2 regions of the Kitasatospora sp. NPDC114501 genome follow, and region 1 is predicted to be linked to the other one. Evidence: riboswitches for the same ligand, from Rfam matches in the RefSeq annotation. Region 1 holds a riboswitch; the other holds the start of a gene.

Evidence for each region. Region 1 has a riboswitch for glycine ahead of gcvT (glycine cleavage system aminomethyltransferase GcvT). Riboswitches for the same ligand answer to the same signal wherever they lie in the genome.
Region 2: another riboswitch for glycine. It lies ahead of gcvP (aminomethyl-transferring glycine dehydrogenase); the one in region 1 lies ahead of gcvT (glycine cleavage system aminomethyltransferase GcvT).

Annotation. Positions count from the first base shown of each region.
Region 1 covers NZ_JBVKDS010000002.1:509,214-515,987, forward strand. Annotated here, with positions in the region: gene glyA (serine hydroxymethyltransferase) at 1-897, opposite strand, end outside; gene gcvH (glycine cleavage system protein GcvH) at 974-1,357, opposite strand; gene gcvT (glycine cleavage system aminomethyltransferase GcvT) at 1,458-2,579, opposite strand; glycine riboswitch at 2,810-2,910, opposite strand; gene ACZ7RU_RS05735 (enhanced serine sensitivity protein SseB C-terminal domain-containing protein) at 3,121-3,924, shown strand; gene ACZ7RU_RS05740 (enhanced serine sensitivity protein SseB C-terminal domain-containing protein) at 4,041-4,970, shown strand; gene ACZ7RU_RS05745 (ABC transporter permease) at 5,417-6,406, shown strand; gene ACZ7RU_RS05750 (ABC transporter substrate-binding protein) at 6,497-6,774, shown strand, end outside.
Region 2 covers NZ_JBVKDS010000017.1:221,042-227,815, forward strand. Annotated here, with positions in the region: gene gcvP (aminomethyl-transferring glycine dehydrogenase) at 1-2,109, opposite strand, end outside; glycine riboswitch at 2,214-2,346, opposite strand; glycine riboswitch at 2,348-2,450, opposite strand; gene ACZ7RU_RS29650 (PRC and DUF2382 domain-containing protein) at 2,675-3,859, shown strand; gene ACZ7RU_RS29655 (MFS transporter) at 4,021-5,517, shown strand; gene ACZ7RU_RS29660 (DNA polymerase IV) at 5,660-6,774, opposite strand, start outside.

The sequences.
Region 1 (6,774 bases):
GCGCTCGGCGAGGATGCGGGCACCGTCCAGGGTGCGCTGCTGGCGCTCCTTGAACTCCTCCGAGGCCGCGACCTTGAAGGCGACCGCCTTGCCGGCGATCACGTGCTCCAGCGGGCCGCCCTGCTGGCCGGGGAAGACCGCGGAGTTGATCTTCTTGGCGAACTCGGCCTTGGACAGGATGACGCCGCCGCGCGGGCCGCCCAGGGTCTTGTGGGTGGTGGTGGTGACCACGTCCGCGTAGGGCACCGGGTTCGGGTGCAGCCCGGCGGCCACCAGGCCGGCGAAGTGCGCCATGTCCACCATGAGCAGCGCGCCGACCTCGTCGGCGATCCGGCGGAACGCGGCGAAGTCGAGCTGGCGGGGGTAGGCCGACCAGCCGGCGATGATCAGCTTCGGCTGGTGCTCCTTGGCGAGGCGCTCGACCTCGGCCATGTCGACCTGGCCGGTCTTCTCGTCCACGTGGTACGCGGCCACGTTGTAGAGCTTGCCGGAGAAGTTGATCTTCATGCCGTGGGTCAGGTGACCGCCGTGGGCCAGCGACAGGCCCAGGATGGTGTCGCCCGGCTGGATCAGCGCGAACATCGCGGCGGCGTTGGCCTGCGCGCCCGAGTGCGGCTGGACGTTGGCGTGCTCGGCGCCGAACAGCTCCTTGATGCGGTCGATCGCGATCTGCTCGACCACGTCGACGTGCTCGCAGCCGCCGTAGTAGCGGCGGCCGGGGTAGCCCTCCGCGTACTTGTTGGTGAGCACCGAGCCCTGGGCCTCCATGACCGCCACCGGGGCGAAGTTCTCGGAGGCGATCATCTCCAGGGTGGTCTGCTGGCGGTGCAGCTCGGCGTCGACCGCGGCGGCGATCTCCGGGTCGAGGGCGTGCAGGGACTGGTTGAGAACCGTCATGGTGTGGTCTTCCCGGGAGGAGGAGGGAAAGGGGCCGGGGCGGGGCGGCCGCCGCGCGACCGCCCCTGGCGGGGGATCAGCCCTGGGGGTTGGTGAGCGCGTCGTACTCGTCGGCGCTGAGCAGCTCGTCGGTGGCCTCGACGCGCACCTTGAACAGCCAGCCGCCCTCGAACGGGGCGCTGTTGACCAGGGCGTTGTCGTCCAGGACGTCCTGGTTGACCTCGGTGACCTCGCCGGTCACCGGGGAGTACAGGTCGCTGACCGACTTGGTGGACTCCAGCTCGCCGCAGGTCTCGCCGGCGGTCACGGTCTCACCGACCTCGGGGAGCTGCACGTAGACGATGTCACCGAGCGCGTCGGCGGCGTGCGCGGTGATGCCGACCGTGGAGACACCCTCCGCGTCCGCGGCGGTCAGCCACTCGTGCTCCTTGGTGTACTGCAGGTGCTGGGGGTTGCTCATGGCGTCATTCTCCAGGATGGGAAGCGGGTACGACGAAGCGGGCCGCCGCGCGGACGGCCGCGACGTGCGTGTATGGGGAAAACCGGGGGCCCGGCGGGGCTCAGCGGGCGCGCTTGTAGAACGGCAGCGCCACGACCTGGACGGGCTCGTGCCGGCCGCGCACGTCCACCGCGACGGTGGTGCCGGGGGCGGCGTGGGCGGCGTCGACGTAGGCCATCGCGATCGGCCGGCCCAGGGTCGGGGACGGCGCGCCCGAGGTGATCCGGCCGATCGGCTCGCCGTCGGTGGAGACCACGGTGTACTCGGCGCGCGGCACCCGCTTGCCCTCGGAGACCAGGCCGACCAGCACCTTCGGCGGGTTGGTCTCGGCCGCGGCGGCGGCCTGCTCCAGCGCCTTGCGGCCGATGAAGGCGCCCTCGTTGGTGGTCTTGTCGAAGCGGACGACCCGGCCCAGGCCGGCGTCGAACGGGGTGAGGTCGGTGGACAGCTCGTGCCCGTACAGCGGCATGCCGGCCTCCAGGCGCAGCGTGTCGCGGCAGGACAGGCCGCACGGGACCAGGCCGTGGCCCTCGCCCGCGGCGGTCAGCGCCTGCCAGACCGGCTCGGCGTCGACCGGGTGGCAGAAGATCTCGAAGCCGTCCTCGCCGGTGTAGCCGGTACGGGCGAGCAGCACGTCGCGGCCGGCCACCTGGGCCGGGAGGATCGCGTAGTACTTCAGGCCGGGCAGGTCGGCGTCGGTGGTCTTCGCCAGGATGCCGGTGGCCTCCGGGCCCTGGACGGCGATCAGCGCGTAGGTGTCGCGGTCGTCGGTGACGACGGCGTCGAAGCCCTTGGCGCGGGCGATCAGCTCGTCGAGGACCAGCTGGGCGTTGGAGGCGTTGGCGACGACCAGGAAGGCGTCCTCGCGCAGGCGGTAGACGATCAGGTCGTCCAGGATGCCGCCGTCCTCGGCGCAGATCATGGTGTAGCGGGCGCGCAGCACGCCCAGCGCGGAGACGAAGCCGACCAGCGCGTGGTCCAGCATCTCGCCCGCCTGCGGGCCGGTGACGGTGATCTCGCCCATGTGCGAGAGGTCGAACAGACCGGCCTTGGTGCGGACCGCGAGGTGCTCCTCGCGCTCGCTGCCGTAGCGCAGCGGCATGTCCCAGCCGGCGAAGTCGGTCATGGTCGCGCCGAGGGCGCGGTGCAGCGCGTCGAGCGCGGTCAGGCGGAGGGACGACATGGCCAGGAACTCCTCGGTCGGGGCACTCAGGGGTGCGCGCGCCGGACCGGACCCGCTCGGGGGCCGACCCTGCGCGCGGGCATGCGGCGGCGTGGGTCTCCCCATCTGTCGTCGAACCTGAGAGCTTCACCGCCCACCTGCCCGCAGCTGTTTCCAGCTTGGGGGACAGCATGGCGGCTTGCACCGTGGGTGGGCGCACGACAGGGCCGGGCGCCGCTTTCCAGATGTGCCTAACCCGTGCGGTAGGGGTGCCTGAGAGATTCCGGGGAGGACTTGCTCCTTCGGCGCCGGCTGTGCCTGACGGCACTCCGGGCTCTCCCGCGCGGGTTCGAGCGGCCGGTGTGGAGTTGTTGGGGGCCCGCGGCGCATGCCGTCGGACGCGCACATCATGGCACGTCCCGGACGACGAGGGGAGGGGGGACCCGGTCACACCGCGCGGGACCCGAACACGAGTCCTGACCCCGCCCCCGCGCGCCTCTAGACTGCTGCGCGTCGGCGCAGCAGAGGGCGGCCGAACGGCAGAGGGCGGAATCGGCGGCGCATGGGGTACCCGGTGGAGCAGCAGCAGGGGTGGGGCGGACCGGAGGAGGCGCCGGCGGGCGGCTCCTGGCCGGCCAACGAGCTGGAGCAGGTGCTGACCGCGGCCCTGGGCGACCCGGGCGCGACGCCGCGGGTGATCGAGGTGCTGGCGCGCAGCCAGGTGTGGGTGCCGCTGCCGGCCGGGGGCGACCCGCAGGGGCAGTCGCTGGACCTGCCGACGATCGAGCTGGGCGGCGACCCGTACGTACCGGTGTTCTCCTCGCAGGAGGTGTTCCTCCAGCAGGCGCCCGGGATGGCCTTCGCGATCGCGCCGGTGTGGGAGTTCGCCCGCGGGCTGCCGCTGGGCGTGGGCATCGCGGTGAACCCGGAAGCGGCGGTGGGCCTGCCGGTCCCGCCGCAGGGCGTCGCCGAGCTGCGCCGCGGCCCCTGCGGGGACCGCTGGGACGGCGCCGACGACGCCCAGGCGCCGACCGGCGGGCGGGTGGCGCTGCGCGAGCCGGTGCCGGGGGAGGACCCGGAGCACTTCCTGGCCGCCTGCCGGGCCGAACTCTCGGCGCTGCCGGGGGTGCTGACCGCCCGCAGGGCACTGGCCAGCATCGAGGGCGAGCCGACCGTGATGTTCGTGGGCGTCCAGTTGGACCCGGCGGCACCGGCCGATCCCGCCGCGGTGAACGACGCGCTCGGCCGAGCGCTGGGAACCGCGCCGCTGCCCGGCGGCGTCCACCTCGTACTGCTCGACCTCGCCGACGACCCGGTGGTCGAGTGGCTGCTCACCCGGGTACTGCCCTTCTACACGCGGGCGTGAGCGGGTTCGTATCAGAGGCACGTCGCCGTGGCGGTGGCCGGTGCCGCGCCATAGGGTGCGTGCAGACGGCCGACGGGCCGGCGGGTTGAGGGAAAGAGGCGCGGCGAGGTGGGCGCATGAGTGCGGGAACGGGAGCGGGCGGTGTGCCGGGGGCCTGGGGCCAGGCACCGGCCGCCGGGCGCCCGGGAGCTGATCCCGGCGCGTTGGAGCGCGCCCTGCGCGATGTCGCGCCGGAGCGCTACGACGCGTACGAGCGGCTGCTGCACGCGCTGGCGGACGGCCAGGTCTGGATGCTGCTGTGGCACGGCACGCCGGGCAGCCCGGACGCGCAGTACGGGAACATGGAGATCAGCGGCCACGGCTACGCGCCGGCCGTCACCTCGCCCGAACAACTGACCTCCTCCGGCTGGGCGCGGGCCCACGAGGTCATCTCCGGCCGGGAGATCGCGGCCTCGCTGTACCGCACCCGCTGGGGCCTGTGGCTCAACCCGCACGCGCCCGGCGGGGGCGTCGGGGTGCCGTGGGCGGACCTGCGGCGGGTCGCCGCGGGCCTGGACCGGCTGCCGGCCGGGCCGTTGAAGCTGAGCGAGCCGCAGCTCAACGCCCAGCCGTTCTTCGCGCTGCTGGAGCGGCAGGCCGGCGAGGTGCGCGCGGTACGGGCGCTGCGCCGGGCCTGGGTGCAGCCCGCGGTGGGGGAGCCGTACCTGGCGATCGGCCTCGACCTGTACGAGAGCTCGCCGCCGGCGGTGGAGGCGGTGCGGGCGCTGATGCAGCGCGCGATCGCGGTGGCCCCGGAGGGGCTCGCGGTGTCCACGGTGGCGATGTCGGACGAGTACGACCCGGTGGCGCTGTGGATGCGCGCCAACGCCCGGCCGTTCTTCGACCGGGAGTCCGGCCGCCCGCAGACCGGCCCGTACCCGCCGGTGCCCCCGCCGCCGTACCCAGGGCAGTCGATGCCGGGCTACGCGTACGGCACCCAGCCGCCGGCGCCGGGCTGGCAGCAGCAGGCGCCGCAGCGGCCGTGGCCCGGCTACCCCGGGCGCTGATTCCCGGAACCCATTCCCCGAAGCCGACTTGATTGTCCGTCAAGTCGGCTTCGTTGCTTTCCGGACGAATTTCCGGATGTGCGGCCCGGTCATCTTGACATGGCAGTTACAGCCATGTGAAGAGGTATATGCCGAAGATCGGGGAGGTGCATGCGCGCAGATCACAGTTGGGCATCTGTCGGTTGTCAGGGCTGGCGCAAGCCAGTTCGGATGGCAGAGAGTTCTGCGCAACGCACCGCGCGTGCTGGAACCCCACAAAGGTGAGCGCGCACGCCGACAGCCCGGCCACGCGACGCCCAATCCCGCGTGGTGGCAGTGCCTGTGCACGAAGCACTGCCGTCAGCACCCGCTCCTCCTAAGCACTTCCGCACGTCCGCAGCCGCACCGCCGAAGCCGGCGACCGGCACCCGTGGGCCGGCCACCGTCGGCGAGGGGACCTACTGACCATGACCGCATCCGTGACCACCGCCGGCAACGATCCGGAGGCACCCGCCGCCGCAAGCCCGGCCAAGAAGATCGAGGGCCGCTCCCTCGGCCAGATCGCCTGGACCCGCTTCAAGCGGGACAAGGCCGCCGTCGTCGGCGGCGTCGTGGTGATCCTGCTGATCCTGCTCGCCGTGCTGGCCAAGCCGATCGAGTCGCTGTTCGGACTGGATCCGGACGCCCTCAACCAGGACCTGCTGGACGCCGACCTCGGCGGTCTGCCGTTCGGCGACTGGGGCGGCATGAGCTGGGAACACCCGCTCGGCGTCGACCCGCTGCAGGGCCGTGACCTGCTCACCCGCGTCATCGAGGGCTCCTGGGTCTCCCTGCTGGTCGCCTTCGGCGCGACCGTGCTGTCCAACACCATCGGCACCGTGCTCGGCATCATGGCCGGCTACTACGGCGGCTGGGTGGACACCCTGATCAGCCGGGTGATGGACGTCTTCCTGGCGTTTCCGCTGCTGCTCTTCGCCATCGCGATCTCGACCTCGCTCCAGGGCGGCGCGTTCGGCCTGCACGGCCTGCCGCTGCACATCATGGTGCTGATCTTCGTGATCGGCTTCTTCAACTGGCCCTACATGGGCCGGATCGTGCGCGGCCAGACGCTCTCGCTGCGCGAGCGGGAGTTCGTCCACGCGGCCCGCAGCCTGGGCGCGCGCGGCCCGTTCATCCTGTTCAAGGAACTGCTGCCCAACCTGGTCGGTCCGATCCTGGTCTACTCGACCCTGCTGATCCCGACCAACATCCTCTTCGAGGCCGGGCTGAGCTTCCTCGGCGTCGGCATCCAGCCCCCGCAGGCCTCCTGGGGCGGGATGCTCCAGGACGCCATCCGCTACTACCAGGTGGACCCCCAGTACATGGTGGTCCCCGGGCTGGCGATCTTCGTCACCGTGCTCGCCTTCAACCTGCTCGGCGACGGCCTGCGCGACGCCCTCGATCCCAAGAGCAACTGACCTCGCGTCATCAACTGGCCCCGAGTCATCACATGACCCTGCGTCAGGACCCTCCACCGTCTCCACATCCCCAAGGGGTTGATCTCACCCATGCGTAGGTCCCGTACCGTCGCCCTGACCGCGGCGGCTGCCGCCGCGGTCCTGGTCGTGACCGGTTGCACCAGCTCGTCGAAGAGCGGCGGCTCCTCCTCGGCCTCCGGCTCCGCCGGCGGCGGTGCCAACGCGGCCACCAAGAGCATCGTCAACGCCTCGGACAAGAAGGGCGGGACGGTGACCTACGAGATGAAGGGCACCCCGGACTCGCTCGACCCGGGCAACACGTACTACGCGTACATCTACAACTTCTCGCGGCTGTACTCCCGCGCGCT
Region 2 (6,774 bases), on a different contig from region 1:
GAACTTGCCCGGCTTGGCGAGGCCGACCAGGGCGTTCAGGTTGGCGCCGTCCACGTACACCTGGCCGCCGGCCTCGTGCACCAGGGCGCAGATGTCGGTGATCTGGGTCTCGTACACGCCGTGGGTGGACGGGTAGGTGACCATCAGCACGGCGAGGTTGTCGCGGTGCTGCTCGATCTTGGCCTTCAGGTCGTCGACGTCCACGTCGCCGTCGACCAGGGTCTTCACCACGACCACGCGCATGCCGGCCATCACCGCGGAGGCCGCGTTGGTGCCGTGCGCCGAGGACGGGATCAGGCAGACGTCGCGCTGGGTGTCGCCGTTGGCGTGGTGGTAGGCGCGCACGGCCAGCAGACCGGCCAGCTCGCCCTGCGAGCCCGCGTTCGGCTGGATCGACACGGCGTCGTAGCCGGTCACCTCGACCAGCTGCTGCTCCAGCTGGCGGATCAGGGTCAGGTAGCCCTGGGCCTGGTCGATCGGCGCGAAGGGGTGCAGCTGGCCGAACTCCGGCCAGGTCACCGCCTCCATCTCGGTGGTCGCGTTGAGCTTCATGGTGCAGGAGCCCAGCGGGATCATGCCGCGGTCCAGCGCGTAGTCCCGGTCCGACAGGCGGCGCAGGTAGCGCAGCATGGCGGTCTCCGAGCGGTGGCTGTGGAAGACCGGGTGGGTCAGGTACTCGTCCTCGCGCAGCAGCGCGGCGGGCAGCGCGTCGGCCGCCTCGGCGACCTCGACGGCGGGGACGCCGAACGCGGCCCAGACACCGGCCAGGTGCTCGCGGGTGGTGGTCTCGTCGGTGGAGACGGAGATCCGGTCCTCGCCGTCCTGGTACAGGTTGATGCCGTTGGCGCGGGCGGCGGCGGCGATCTCGGCGGCACGGCCCGGGACGACGGCGGTGACGGTGTCGAAGAACTCGCCGTGCAGCAGCTCGACACCGCCGGCCCGCAGGCCCTCGGCGAGGGCGGCGGCGTAGCGGTGGGTGCGGCGGGCGATGTCGGCCAGGCCGTCCGGGCCGTGGTAGACGGCGTACATCGAGGCCATCACGGCGAGCAGCACCTGGGCGGTGCAGATGTTGCTGGTGGCCTTCTCGCGGCGGATGTGCTGCTCGCGGGTCTGCAGCGCCAGGCGGTAGGCGCGGTTGCCGTCGGCGTCGACGGAGACGCCGACCAGGCGGCCGGGCAGCGAGCGGGCGTACTCGGCGCGCACCGACAGGTAGCCGGCGTGCGGGCCGCCGAAGCCCATCGGCACGCCGAAGCGCTGCGAGGTGCCGCAGGCGATGTCGGCGCCCAGCGAGCCCGGGGACTTGAGCAGGGTCAGCGCGAGCAGGTCGGCGGCGACCGCGACGACCGCGCCCAGGCCGTGCGCCTGCTCGATCACCGGGGTGAGGTCGCGGACCACACCGGTGGCGCCGGGGTACTGGAGCAGCACGCCGAAGACGCCGCGCTCGGCGATCTCGGCCGGGATGCCCTCGGACAGGTCGGCGACGACGACCTCGACGCCGGTCGGCACCGCGCGGGTGTTGATCACCGCGACGGTCTGCGGCAGGGTCTCGGCGTCGACCAGGAAGACACCGCCCTTGACCTTGGTGACGCGGCGGGCCAGCGACATCGCCTCGGCGGCCGCGGTGCCCTCGTCCAGCAGCGAGGAGCCGGAGGTCGGCAGACCGGTCAGGTCGGAGACCACGGTCTGGAAGTTGAGCAGCGCCTCCAGCCGGCCCTGCGAGATCTCCGGCTGGTACGGGGTGTAGGCGGTGTACCAGGCCGGGTTCTCCATGACGTTGCGCAGGATCACCGGCGGGGTGAAGGTGCCGTAGTAGCCCAGGCCGATCATCGGCTGGAGCACCTGGTTGCGGCCGGCCAGCTCGCGCAGCTCGGCGAGGACCTGGGCCTCGGTCCGGCCCGCGGGCAGGTCCAGGGCGGTGATGGAACGGATCGCCTCGGGCACCGCGGTGGCCGCGAGCTCGTCCAGCGAGCCGTAGCCGACGGACGCCAGCATCTTCTCCTGCGCGGCGGCGTCGGGGCCGATGTGGCGGTTCTCGAAGGGGCTGGCCAGCTCAAGCTCGGTGAGGGTCGAGGCGCTGGTGGGGCGTCCCGCGTTCGGCTGGGCGTTCATGGTGGTCGAGGCCTCCTGGTCACGGACCGGCGGGGGTACGCACGCCGGCCGGTCGACACCACTGCGCACAGCGGACGAACCGGGGCGGGCGGACCCGACAGGCCTCCCCCTCTGTCATCGGGACCTGAGAGCTTCACCCGCACGGAGCGCTGTGGGCGCCCCGCCGGCTTGCACCGTCGGTGAGGGAGGTGATCGCCGGCTCCCATGCCGACGCTCCTGCCCTGCTTTCCAGAGTGACCTACCCCACACGGTACGGATGCCTGAGAGATTCCGGGGAGGAGTTGCTCCTTCGGCGCCCCGACCAGCGGTTTTCGTGTCGGAGACTCTCCCGAGCGGGCTCTGCGGTCGCCGCCCAGGGTACCAGCGGGAGGGCCCCCGATCACGGGTGCGTCAGGTCACTCGAGGTCTACGCGCGTCCCCCGGACGGTCCAGCGCGCCGCCCGTCCGGGCGCACCCCGGTCGCGACCGTCCGATTCATGGCTTTTGGTGTGAAGTGGCGACCGGAACGGGTGCTCCGGCCGCCTTTCTGCGGGACTTCCGCAGGCTCAGCGCACGGGAGGAAAGAGTGCAGACCGACATCGACCCACGGGACCTCATCGGTCACAAGGCCGTCGACCGCAACGGAGACAAGATCGGCACGGTCGACGAGGTCTACCTGGACGACGCCACCGGCCGGCCGGAGTGGGCCGCGGTCCGGACCGGCATCTTCGGCCGGGACGCCTTCGTCCCGCTGACCACGAGCGAGTTCTCCGGCGAGGAACTCCGGGTGCCGTACGACAAGTCGTTGGTGAAGGAGTCGCCGGACTTCGGCGTCGGCCAGCACCTGTCCCCCGCCCAGGAGCTCCAGCTCTACCGCTACTACGGGCTCGACACCCCGATGGACGGCCGTCCGAACGGCGAGAACGGCAGCCGCGCCAAGCAGCCCGACCTCGACTTCGGCACCACGGCGGCCGCCGCCACCACCACGGCCGCGGCGGCGCCGGCCAAGCCGCTCACCTTCCACACCCCCGAGCGCTCCCCCGAGCCGGCCCCGGCCAGGACCCCGGTCCCCACCGCCGCCGCGCCCGGCCCCACCGCCCCGACCCTCACCGCCGCCGCCGCCGACACCGCCAGGACCGCCCCGGAGGCCGACATGCGGACCCTCAGCACCCCGTCGACCACCACCACCCCGCACACCACCACCCCGCCCGTCGCGCCGGCCGCGGAACCGAGGCCGCAGTCGCAGCCGGCCTCCGCGCCCGCCCCGGCGGCGACCACCCCCACCACGACCACGACCACCACCGCGAGCGCCGGCTCCGCCCCCAGCGGCCCGGTCGAGATCACCTGCCGCGAGGAGCGGTTGGAGATCACCACCGAGTGGCACACCCTCGGCACCGCGAAGCTGCGCAAGTACGTGACGACCGAACAGGTCGAGCGCCGCGTCCCGGTGGTCCGCGAGCGCGTCCGGGTCGAACGGATGCCGGTCAGCGAAGCCGAACGCGCCGCGCTCACCGAGAAGGACATCGCCGAGGCCGTCGAGGAGGTCACCCTCCGTGAGGAACGCGCGGTGGTCCGCAAGCACCTCGCCCCCATCGAGCGGGTCCGCCTGATCGTCGAGCGGTACACCACCGAGGAGGTGGTCCGGGAGGAACTCCGCCGCGAGCACGTCGAGGTCCACGACACCACCGCCGGCCACGCTCCCGGCTCGCCGACCGACTCGACCCCGGCCGCGGCCTCGTCCCGCCCGGCCCCGCTACGGCCGCTCGTCTGACAGCCCCCCGCGCCAAGGGGCCCCGGACACCGTCCGGGGCCCCTTGGCGCGTACCCGACCGTTCCTCTTTGCCAAAGCTTAACCACTCGATATTTGACACTCTGAAGTATCACCCTGCATGGTTACTTCAGTTCATTCACTATGTACGAGAGGAAGCAACCGTGAGTGAGGCACCACAGCCCACCACCGCGGCCGAGAAGCAGAGCAGCTCCCGGGTCCTGCCGGCCCTCATCCTGGCGATGCTGTCGTTCAGCGTGGTGCAGACCGCGGTCGTCCCGATCCTGCCCTCGCTGGCCAGGGAACTGAACGTCTCCGCGTCCAGCATCACCTGGCTGATGACCGCCAACCTGCTCTCCGCAGCCGTGCTGACTCCTCTCCTGGGTCGCTTCGGCGACCTCCGGGGCCGCAAGCCGATGCTGCTGATCTCGCTGGCCGGCCTGGTCGCCGGTTCGGCGCTGGCGGTCAGCACCCACTCCTTCACCTGGCTGGTCGTCGCCCGCGTCCTCCAGGGCGCAGGCGGTGGCGTCCTGCCGCTGGCGATCAGCATCGTCCGTGACGAGCTGCCCAGGCAGAAGGTGACCGGCGGTGTCGCCGCCATCAGCGCCTCGATGGGCGTCGGCTCCGGCCTCGGCCTGGTCGCCACCGGCCTCCTGCTGGAGCACTGGGCCTACAAGTCGATCTTCTGGATGGGCCTGCTCTTCGGCCTGCTCGCGCTCGCCCTGGTCGCCTTCCGCGTCCCGACCGACCCGGTCACCGACAAGGAGGGCGGCGCCGACCCGCTGGGCGCGATCACCCTGGCCGGCTGGCTCTCCGCACTGCTGGTCGCGGTCAGCCAGGGCAACCACTGGGGCTGGACCTCCAACAAGACGCTCGGCCTGTTCGCCGTCGCCGCCGTGGTCGCCCTCGTCTGGGGGATTATCGAGACCAAGGTCGCGCACCCGCTGGTGGACATGAAGATGATGGCCCGTCCGGCCGTCGCCTTCACCAACATGGCCGGCCTGCTCATCGGCTTCGGCATGTACGGCTCCTTCATGGTCATCAGCAACTTCGCCCAGACCCCGGAGAAGCTGGCCCACTACGGCTTCACCGCCACCGTGCTGCACGCCGGCATCATGCTGCTGCCGTCGGCGATCGGCTCGATGGTCGCCGCCCCGGTCGGCGCCCTGCTGATCGCCCGTCGCGGCCCGCGCCTGCCGCTGGTCCTCGGTGGCGTCCTCGGCGCCGTCGCGATGGCCTACCTGGCCGTGCGCCACGGGCGCGAGGGTGACATCTACACCGCCTCGGCGATCTTCGGCCTCGGCGTCGGCCTCGCCTTCGCCGCGATGCCGGCCTACATCAACGGCGCCGTCCCGGCCGAGCAGAGCGGCATCGCCAACGGCATGAACTCCGTGCTGCGCACGGTCGGTGGCGCGATCGGCACCGCCGTCATGGCCGCCATCCTGACCGGCGACCTGATCAAGCTGCCGCCGCAGATCCCGGTCTCCCTGCCCACCCTGGACGCCTACAAGCACGCGTTCTGGACCGCGGCCGTCGTCTGCATCGTCGCCGGCGTCGTCCCGTTCCTGATCCGCGGCTCCAAGTCGGCCGCCACCCCGACCGCCGTCGGCGGCTCGGCCCAGCAGGACTCCAGCCCCACGCTGGTCAAGACCGACGCCTGACGAGGCGTCCGGCCCCCGCGCTCAGGGACAGGGCGCGGGGCCCCGGCCTCCGTACGTCGCGAGGGCATCACGAACGTACGGGGTCCGGCACGGTGATCGGCCCCACCCGGTACTCCCCCACCGGGTGGGGCCGCTTCGCGTTTCAGGCCCCCTCGGCCGACCCGCCGTCCGCGTCCGCCGCGCCGTCCTCCCCCTCCTCCTGCCGCAGCGGCAGCGCCCGGGACGGTTCGAGCGCGGGGTCGTCCACCGCGAAGGTCCGCACCCGCCCCGGCCCGCTCCACGGCGTCTCGAACCGTACGGTGACCCTCCCGACGCCGCTGCCCTGCACCCAGCCCGGCCCGAACTCCTCGTGCCGAACGTCCTGTCCGGGCATCCAGCGCCGCACCACGACGGCCTCCGGCTCCTCCTCGGCCTCCACCGCCTCGGCCACCGCCTCCGCCTGCTCCGCGGCCTCCTCCCGCAGCGCCTGGGCGAACAGGTCCTCCTGGGTGTAGTCGGAGAGCTGGGCGACGCCCACACCGAGCAGCCGGACCCCGCCGGTGATGTCCACCTGCTCGGCCAGCCGGCGCGCGGTCGCGGTGATCACCGCCTCGTCGTCGGTCGGGCCGCCGAGCGTCTCCGAGCGGGTCAGCGTCGAGAAGTCGAACCGCCGCACCTTGAGCACCACCGTGCGCCCCGAGCGCCCGGCCGCCCGCAGCCGCCGCACGCACCGGCCGGCCAGCGCCTCCACCTCGCGCAGCACCCGCTCCCGGTCGGCCAGGTCCACCTCGTAGGTGTCCTCCACCGACACGGACTTGGCGTCCTGGTCGGCGATCACCGGCCGGTCGTCCAGCCCTATGGACATCTGGAAGATCCCGGCGCCGTGCGCCCGCCCGACCAGCTGCACCAGCTCCGCCTCCCCCGCCTCCGCGAGGTCGGCCACCGTGTTCAGCCCGGCCCGGCGCAGCACCTGCTCGGTGGCCGGCCCGATCCCGGGCAGCGCCCGCACCGGCATCGGGCCGAGCACGGCCCGCTCCTCCCCGGGCTCGATCATCACGAGGCCGTCCGGCTTGGCCTGCTCGGAGGCGATCTTGGCCATCAGCTTGGACCCGGCCGCCCCGACCGAGCCGGTCAGCCCGGTCAGCCGATGGATGTCCGCCCGCAGGTCCTCGGCCAGCGCCAGCACCAGCTGCTCGCCGGTCTCGTGGTCCGCGTCCAGCAGCGCCGGGCCGTACGGACCGGCCTCCAGGTCCACGAAGGCCTCGTCCAGGCTGAGCG